4 regions of the Sphingobacterium sp. UBA1498 genome follow, and region 1 is predicted to be linked to each of the others. Evidence: riboswitches for the same ligand, from Rfam matches in the RefSeq annotation. Region 1 holds a riboswitch; each other region holds the start of a gene.

Region 1 (2,188 bases):
TGAGACCCAATAATCACAATAAAGTTTAGTCATCAATTAATTATTTATTTCTTGGAACTGATGCGATTGAAAATAGAAGGTCATTATTTCGCATGCTTATGTCTTCAACTAAATTCCAACCGTTTAAGCGCTCAGGCTGCGGTGATAAAGATAACAGTTTTTATGAAATTGTCGACTCCGACGCAAAAGCGATTGTACTGTCAGATCTTTGTCAATACGCAAGGTAAAAATCGGGAATATTTGGTCAAGTCGTATTTTTTTTATATATTGCTGGTTATGAGTTTTAAAGAAAAATTAGAGAACTGGCGCACGTCAATCAATCGCGCCGGTAGTGGTGAGGAATTGTATATTTTGCTTTTGAACTACAAAAAGTTTATCAACAAAAATTGGATGGACGATTTTGGCGATCCGGGTAACTGGAAATCGGAATTAAATCAGGTCATCAGCAAAGTAAGAAAGAAAGTGGATGTGGCAGAAATTCAAAATTGCGACGATCTTTCGTCCTACAAAGACGACGCTCGACAAACAGCCCATTCGCTCAATCATACATTAAGATATCACCACTCATTGACAAAAGAGTAGGCTAGGCCTACTCTTTTTGCGTTTATAGGGCTTTACTGTAAAGGAATCAAAACATTTTGTTCCAGACGGACAGGCACCTGCTTCACCGACGTAAAGCCGTCTTCCTTGGAAATAATATTAGAAAGATCAAGCCCCCTTTTGGAGAATGTACTGATCAAAGCTGTTCTGAAGGTAGCTTTCGATGATCCCCAGCCTTGTCCTAAAATGGTGTCGTTGTTGAGCTGGATCAGTTCATCTGTTGAATAATAACTGAATTTTTCCAGTAAGTGTTGGTAAAGATTTGTTGTTGTAGCCATACAATTTAAAAATTTAAAGGATTAAACCATAAACTGTATCCAGATTACTTTGGGAAAATAACCGTTGTATAACGTTTATTTTGGTCGAAACCCGTATTAATTTACCACCGCGGTGCCTTCACTCGGTTGGTATTGCATCATGCAATTCTGAATACTCTACAAATATAGTAGATTATTTTTTTATAATAAAATTTTTTTTGTCTTTACTGCTATTAAACGCTGATAACCGAAAACAGCAGCAAAACAAGCTGGTCGCTTTGACTTTAATTTGGGTATAAAGCGGTTAGCTGATTGGGAAATTTATCATGTTACTGTAATCTCATCGAAAATACTTTAAAAAGCAGAGAGAACACAATACTTTTGCGGCATGAATAGAATTGCGGAAATTAACGAATACATTGCTACCGAACGCGAAGTATTATTGCAACACCCTTTATACCGTAAAATAAAGACGATCAAAAATTTACGTTCTTTTACCGAAGGGCATGTGTATGCTGTATGGGATTTTATGTCTTTATTAAAAGCTTTACAGATCAAATTAACCTGTACCACACTTCCATGGTTCGCCAGTGAACATCCTTCAACGCGCTATTTGATTAATGAAATTGTATTGGCAGAGGAGTCGGATGAATATATCGATGGACGTCGATTAAGCCATTTTGAGATGTATCTCGACGCAATGTCTGCTATGGGAGCCGACCTCCATTTGATCAATAAATTTATTGCCAATGCCAAAAAATCGGATAATATATTCGATGCTATAGCATTGACAACATTGGACAAGCGAATCAAAGATTTTCTGAATTTTACATTCGAAGTAATAGCTGAGGGTGAAGTGCATAAAATTGCGGCGGCATTTACCTTTGGACGTGAAGACCTCATCCCCGGAATGTTTACGTCTATTTTGGAAGAAATTAAAGCGAATTTCCCTACAGCCAATTTAGACAGTTTTATTTATTATTTTCAACGCCATATTGATTTAGATGGCGACGAACACGGTCCATTGGCGATGCAGATGATAACAGATCTTGCGAAGGACGATGAGGTTAAATGGACGGAAATGAAGGAGATTAGTAAAGTTGCGCTGCAAAAAAGAATTCAACTGTGGAATGCAATTGAAGATTCCTTATATGGATAATACGTTAAGCAGATCTTTGAGAACGAAGCTGTCCGACAAGGGCAGCTTTTTTTATGGGACTAATTTTTCGGGTCGACTTGGAAAAATGGTTTTTCTGAAGTTTGTGATCTTAACAGGTGTTAGACATGAATTTCCGAGCATACAGTTTCTTTTATGGCCGATTTTTGGGAGG
Region 2 (2,188 bases), on a different contig from region 1:
ACCGGATACCGACAGGCAATGTCCACAATGTAAAAGGATTTGGTCTTGGTCTAAGTTATGTACAAGATATTCTGAGGAGACTGAACGGAAAAATTACGGTTAAAAGCGAAAAAGATAAGGGCACGACCTTTGAAGTAATTTTGCCTACAAAAAAATAAAAGGTTCCTTTTTTGTATATTTCCTCTGTAAAAGAATTTCAAAGGTAGAGGAAGCTGATTTATCAGCATCAAGGGAATTCGTTAAAATTAAAGTATTCATTATGCAAAAGATATTATTAGCAGAAGACGATCCTAATTTGGGGGATCTTTTAAAAGACTATCTCGAATTAAAGGGAAAATTTGACGTCACACTATGTACAGATGGTGATGAAGCAATATCCCAGTTCAAGAAAAATAACTATGACCTCTGCATCTTCGATGTCATGATGCCTAAGAAAGACGGCTTCTCTGTTGGACGTGAAATCAGAAAAACAAACAATACTGTTCCAATAATCTTTGCCACAGCGAAAGGTATGATGGAAGATAAAACTGAAGCTTTTGAACTTGGAGGGGATGATTATATCACTAAGCCGTTTCGGGTTGAGGAATTGTTACTTCGCATCAATGCCCTGCTAAAACGCAGTGTTCGGGATAAAGAAGAAGAGGTAGTTGCAGACAAATTTGAAATTGGCGATTATTTCTTTGATTACACAAGTCAGCAGATTTCCTATAAAGGGCAGATGCAGAAACTATCGACTAAAGAAGCTGAACTTTTACGCCTGCTCTGCCTAAAGAAAAATGATGTATTGACAAGAGAGGAGGCTTTATTAAAAATATGGCATGATGACAACTATTTTACTGGTAGAAGTATGGATGTCTTTCTCAGTAAACTTCGAAAATACCTGAAAGAGGATAGTAAAGTTGAGATTGTAAATGTGCATGGAAAAGGTTACAAACTTTTGGTAAGCTAAAAACAGTGGGAATGAGTCATACGATCATTCCCATTTTTTTGTCTGTAATGCATTGAATTATGAAATAAAGGAATGATTCGATGAAAAGAAGAGAAAAAAAGAATTTCATTCTTAGTAGAATATAAAAAATAGGTGCACTTTCATAAAAAATTTGCATTTTTAAAATAATTGCGCTACCTTAGCATCGCTTATAGAGAAAGGCAGAGGGAATAGACCCGATGAAGCCTTAGCAACCTGTCCCTTGACAAGGTGCTAAATTCTACCCATTAGTATATGGGAATGATAAGCCGAAGTCACCAAATTCTAGTGTGTCCTTCTCTCTCTAGCAAGAAATATAGTTGAAAAAAAATATTAAAAACATTCATTATGTTATTGACTAACAATTTAGGTTACCCTCGTGTGGGCGCGTTCCGCGAATTGAAAAAAGCCAATGAGGCCTATTGGGCTAAAAAATCTTCTGTTGAGGAATTATTGGACACCGCAAAAAAAATACGTGAAGGCAATTGGAAAACACAAAAAGATGCTGGAATAGATTTAATCCCTTCCAATGATTTCTCTTTTTACGATCAAGTATTGGATTTAACCCTTACGGTTGGTGCAATTCCTGCCCGTTACCATTCCTTATTGAATAAAGTAGACAACAACTACAGCTTAGACTTATATTTTGCAATGGCCCGCGGTTTCCAACAAGAAGGAATTGACGTAACTGCAATGGAAATGACCAAGTGGTTGGACACAAACTACCACTACATGGTACCAGAATTCACAAAAGATCAAGAATTCAAATTGACTTCTGAAAAATTCTTAAATGAATACAACGAGGCAAAATCATTGGGCATTGATACTAAACCAGTTTTACTTGGTCCGATCACTTACCTATTGATCGGTAAAGAAAAAGAAGCTGGCTTCGACAGGATCGATTTATTGGATAAACTTGTCCCTGTATATGAGCAAATATTGTCTAAACTAGCTGAAGCTGGTGCGCAATATGTTCAGATTGACGAACCGTTCTTAGCATTGGATTTAGATGCTAAAGTAAAAGCGCTATATCAGCCTACTTTTGAAAAATTAGCTGCTGCAGCAAAAAACATCAAATTAATCGCTACCACTTATTTCGAAGCGTTAAAAGATAACGAAGATATCGCGGTTAATTTGCCTATTCATGCTTTACATTTGGATCTTGTCCGTGGTGAAAACCAACTGGATACCGTTTTAGCTAAAGTTCCCGCTTCATTGACA
Region 3 (2,188 bases), on a different contig from region 1:
TCACTCCATAATAAAGACCGCTTTGTCTTGGCGCTAGACGATATATTACTCTTCGGAAAGTATAGATTCAATGGTGACAGATTAGAGTTGACCGACGAGAAAAAAGGTAGCATCGCATTGGATATTGTTAAGGTAAAAAAAGATTTTATTCAGCTAAGAGGTGATTTTTCACAGTTTAACTCAGCGCGTGTACCTACTACCGAAAGACTTTATCTTAACTTTGCCTTAGATAAAACCCCTATACGCGAGACGCCAAGCAAATTTGACAGTCAAGTGAATTTGTGGCGGAATGCTCCCGTAAGAGCAGAAAGTGAAAAGGAGGTCAAGGCGAGGGCATTGAATTTTGTTGATTATTCCATCGCTTACTTTCAACATATATCAAGTTCTGGTACGCATCACGATTATCGAATGGATGGTGTTGAATCGCCAATTATTTATGCTGAGAACGGTATTGTGCTCAAGGCGTGGACAGATGTGCCGGAATCTTGGAAAGAGTTGTTTTACAATGAACAAGATGCATTGATCGCCTATCGCTATTTATTTGATGGCTTTAAATATGGATCGAAAGAGGAATACCACGTAACAGGACTTTTATTAATAACATTTTATCTCAAAAATCTACGGAATTCCCTGGCAGCGCATCTTTAGCCAATGATTCTCGATCCTTACTTTCGCCTGTTTTTTTTAACATTTTTTGGTGGTGCATACATTTCTTTTGTTGCGTGTAAGCAGAGCCCAAAGGTCTTATTGCCCTATTTGCGGTGCCATTTTAGTCTTTTCGAAAAAATATTTTTGTCTTTTGATTTTTTAAAACGATATTAGCAACGCTTATAGAGAAAGGCCGAGGGAATAGACCCGTTGAAGCCTTAGCAACCTGTATTGTTCAAGGTGCTAAATTCTACCCTACTCCATGTGGGAAAGATAAGTTACATGAAGATAAACGATTCCTCGACGTGTGCGTTTCGATATAAGCCAACCAAACTAAAAAACAGTTTTTTAATGAAGATTATCGATCATATCCAGAATGCCAAAGGAAAAACATTGTTTTCTTTTGAGCTATTGCCACCGGCGAAAGGGCAGGGCATCCAAAGTATTTTTAAAACCATGGATGAACTGATGGAGTTTAAACCTCCTTTTATCGACGTAACTTACCACCGGGAAGATTATATCTATAAAGAGCATGCAAGTGGATTACTGGAACGCGTTTCCTATCGCAAACGTCCTGGGACAGTGGCGATATGTGCAGCAATCATGAATAAATATAAAGTTGATGCAGTGCCCCATTTGATATGTGGTGGTTTTACTAAGGAGGAAACCGAAAATGCACTGATCGATTTGAACTTCCTGGGTATAGATAATGTCTTAGTATTGCGCGGAGATGCACGTAAGGGCGATGCTGATTTTATTCCAACGGATGGTGGACATGCTTTTGCAACAGACCTATTGGAACAGGTTGCTGATATGAATAAAGGAAAGTATCTGCATGAGGATATTGTCACATCGGAAAAGACTGATTTTTGCATCGGTGTAGCAGGTTACCCCGAAAAACACTTTGAATCGCCAAATTTTAATACTGACTTTAAATATCTGAAACAAAAAGTCGATATGGGGGCGGAATTTATTGTAACTCAAATGTTCTTTAATGTCGAAAAATATAAGGAATTTGTTACTAAATGTAGAGATAATGGAATACATGTGCCTATTATTCCAGGATTAAAGCCACTGACAACTAAAAAGCAGCTCGTGACCTTACCACGAATATTTCATCTCGATATTCCAGAAGAACTGAGCGATGCTGTTTCGGAATGTAAAACGAATGCCGACGTCAGACAAGTCGGAGAAGAGTGGTTGGTACAACAATGTCAGGAGCTGATCAAGTTTGGCGCTCCGGTTTTACATTTCTATACGATGAGTAATCCGGGTCCAACAAAGAAAATTGTAGAAAAACTAGCCTAACTCATAAAAATACCCGCGAAAGGGAGCTGATAAGCTCCCTTTTTCATTGTTAATATATCCATAATTGACCTTATAGCCAAGTCGTCGTGTTGGCAACGGAGTCATTTGCGTTCGTGCAAGTGTCAGTGTGTTTATTGTCAGGTACTTGTGTTAAATAGTGTTAATTAACATACTGGAATCAGGATAACTTTTTAACTTAAAGTCCTAAAAAGGATTTTAATAGAAGACCAAT
Region 4 (2,188 bases), on a different contig from region 1:
TCCGATGCGATCAATCAAATGAAGAAGGAACCTGAACACAAGTGGGTAGACTGGTCCCATATCCATCATTTTCAAGCACTCTCCTATCGCATCAATTCGCATTTGGTTGGTCTCTCCATATCGTTAGGTAGAAAAGCGAATCACGACATACAACAGGGTATCCACTGCAGAATTGATGCTTTAAAACCCCTTTTAACCGACTTAGATCAGCTGGCAGAAAATATCAACTTAAGAAAACCATAAAGGCAAGCTATGTATTTATGTATCAATATTGAATAACAAATATGCGATTACAGCTCCCGAAGTAACGCTCTTTTAAGTAAAAAAAACGTATTTCTTTTGCTTTAATAAAAAAGAAGTTTATATTTGTGTCGTCTTCGAAAGAAGATTTCTAATCAACACCTTCCTTAATCAGTAGGTCTTGATTTATAAAGAAGTGGCGAGAGACTGGCTCAATGACCCACTGGCAACCTTCAATTTGCTTGAAAAGGTGCCAATTCCTGTCCAAAATAATATCGTTTTGGAGCATATAAATGATATAAGACAATGCTTATTAAATTACTGAAATCCATTAAAAATTCAGGTTCAATACAACTGAACCTTGCGAACAGCAAAAGTGTACTACATCGTAAAAAAGTATCGATGCGAATGCGTATGCATACACACTTCCCTGCTTGTTAAAAATCATTTCCTTTTTCTTGGATAACGATTTGACAGACCTTCCAAGTAGGTGTGTATGCTTCTCTTTTACCTTTACAAATTCTTTTTTGAAACCTTAAAATCTGATCTATTATGTCTTCTAACAAAAATTTGAAATTCGAAACACTACAGGTTCATGCTGGCCAAGTCGCTGATCCTACCACAGGATCCAGAGCAGTTCCTATATATCAAACAACATCTTTTGTCTTTGAAAATGCAGAACATGGGGCCAATCTATTCGCATTAAAACAGTTTGGAAACATTTATACCCGGATCATGAATCCAACTACGGATGTATTTGAACAACGGATTGCAGCTTTAGAAGGTGGTGTTTCCGCAGTCGCAGTTGCATCTGGTCAGGCAGCGCAGTTTATTGCATTAAATAATATTCTTGAAAGCGGTGACAATTTCGTTGCAGGGTCCAACTTATATGGAGGTACATTCAATCAATTCAAAGTTGCATTTAAACGGCTAGGTATTGAAGCTCGTTTTGCCACCGATGCTGAAGCTGATAAAATAGAAGCGCTCATTGACGATAAAACTAAGGCAATCTATGTCGAGACAATAGGGAACCCAAGCTTCAATATTCCTGATTTTGAAAAAATTGCCGCTGTAGCCAAAAAATACGATTTGCCATTAATTGTTGACAACACATTTGGAGCTGGGGGTTATTTATTTAAACCTTTAGAGTATGGCGCAAATGTGGTCGTTGAATCGGCAACGAAATGGATTGGTGGGCATGGAACAAGCATTGGCGGCGTCATCGTTGATGGAGGTAACTATAACTGGGGAAATGGGAAGTACCCACAATTTTCTGAACCATCTGAGGGCTATCACGGATTGGTCTTTTCAGATATTTTTGGTGAAAATGGCCCATTTGGCAATATACAATTTGCAATTCGCGCGCGTGTAGAGGGATTGAGAGATTTTGGACCAGCACTCTCTCCTTTCAATTCATTCTTGTTGTTACAAGGCCTTGAAACATTGTCTTTACGTGTACAACGGCATGTCGACAACACGTTGGAAATCGCTAGATGGCTTGAGGCCCACCCTCAGGTAGAAAAGGTAAATTATCCAGGATTAAAAAGCTCTCCAAGTTTCGCTAATGCGCAAAAATATCTTAAAAATGGGTACGGCGCAGTGCTTTCTTTCCAGCTAAAGGGCGATGCAGCACAGAAAGCCAATGACTTTATCGACAGTTTAGAATTAATCAGTCATTTAGCTAATGTAGGCGATACTAAATCGCTGATTATTCATCCAGCCGCAACGACCCACCAACAATTGAGTGACGAAGATCAAGCGCATGCGGGTGTGTTCAAAGGACTATTGCGCCTGTCAGTGGGAATAGAACATATTGATGACATCAAAGCAGATTTACAGCAAGCTTTTGATAAAATCAACTAATTAGACTTTAGTCGGCTATAAAATTTAAATGTAAAATGAGTAAGCATATTTATCTGCACCCGAAGCCTTTTGTATTTGAAAATGG

What was found. A riboswitch is a leader RNA that binds a small molecule or an ion and turns the genes downstream of it on or off. The one in region 1 is predicted to bind S-adenosylmethionine.
Region 2: linked by a shared signal. The riboswitch ahead of metE (5-methyltetrahydropteroyltriglutamate--homocysteine S-methyltransferase) and the one ahead of B3139_RS16440 (5-oxoprolinase) in region 1 are both predicted to bind S-adenosylmethionine.
Region 3: linked by a shared signal. The riboswitch ahead of metF (methylenetetrahydrofolate reductase [NAD(P)H]) and the one ahead of B3139_RS16440 (5-oxoprolinase) in region 1 are both predicted to bind S-adenosylmethionine.
Region 4: linked by a shared signal. The riboswitch ahead of B3139_RS00595 (O-acetylhomoserine aminocarboxypropyltransferase/cysteine synthase family protein) and the one ahead of B3139_RS16440 (5-oxoprolinase) in region 1 are both predicted to bind S-adenosylmethionine.

Annotation. Positions count from the first base shown of each region.
Region 1 covers NZ_DCRG01000028.1:24,501-26,688, forward strand. The annotation lists gene B3139_RS16435 (hypothetical protein) at 163-582, shown strand; gene B3139_RS16440 (5-oxoprolinase) at 615-878, opposite strand; SAM-I-IV-variant riboswitch at 945-1,038, opposite strand; gene B3139_RS16445 (DUF3050 domain-containing protein) at 1,246-2,016, shown strand.
Region 2 covers NZ_DCRG01000014.1:8,871-11,058, forward strand. The annotation lists gene B3139_RS08880 (sensor histidine kinase) at 1-158, shown strand, start outside; gene B3139_RS08885 (response regulator transcription factor) at 260-949, shown strand; SAM riboswitch class I at 1,135-1,238, shown strand; gene metE (5-methyltetrahydropteroyltriglutamate--homocysteine S-methyltransferase) at 1,316-2,188, shown strand, end outside.
Region 3 covers NZ_DCRG01000023.1:178,541-180,728, reverse strand. The annotation lists gene B3139_RS13965 (hypothetical protein) at 1-648, shown strand, start outside; SAM riboswitch class I at 826-928, shown strand; gene metF (methylenetetrahydrofolate reductase [NAD(P)H]) at 1,000-1,956, shown strand.
Region 4 covers NZ_DCRG01000001.1:146,498-148,685, forward strand. The annotation lists gene B3139_RS00590 (FUSC family protein) at 1-243, shown strand, start outside; SAM riboswitch class I at 424-536, shown strand; gene B3139_RS00595 (O-acetylhomoserine aminocarboxypropyltransferase/cysteine synthase family protein) at 793-2,103, shown strand; gene B3139_RS00600 (homoserine O-acetyltransferase family protein) at 2,139-2,188, shown strand, end outside.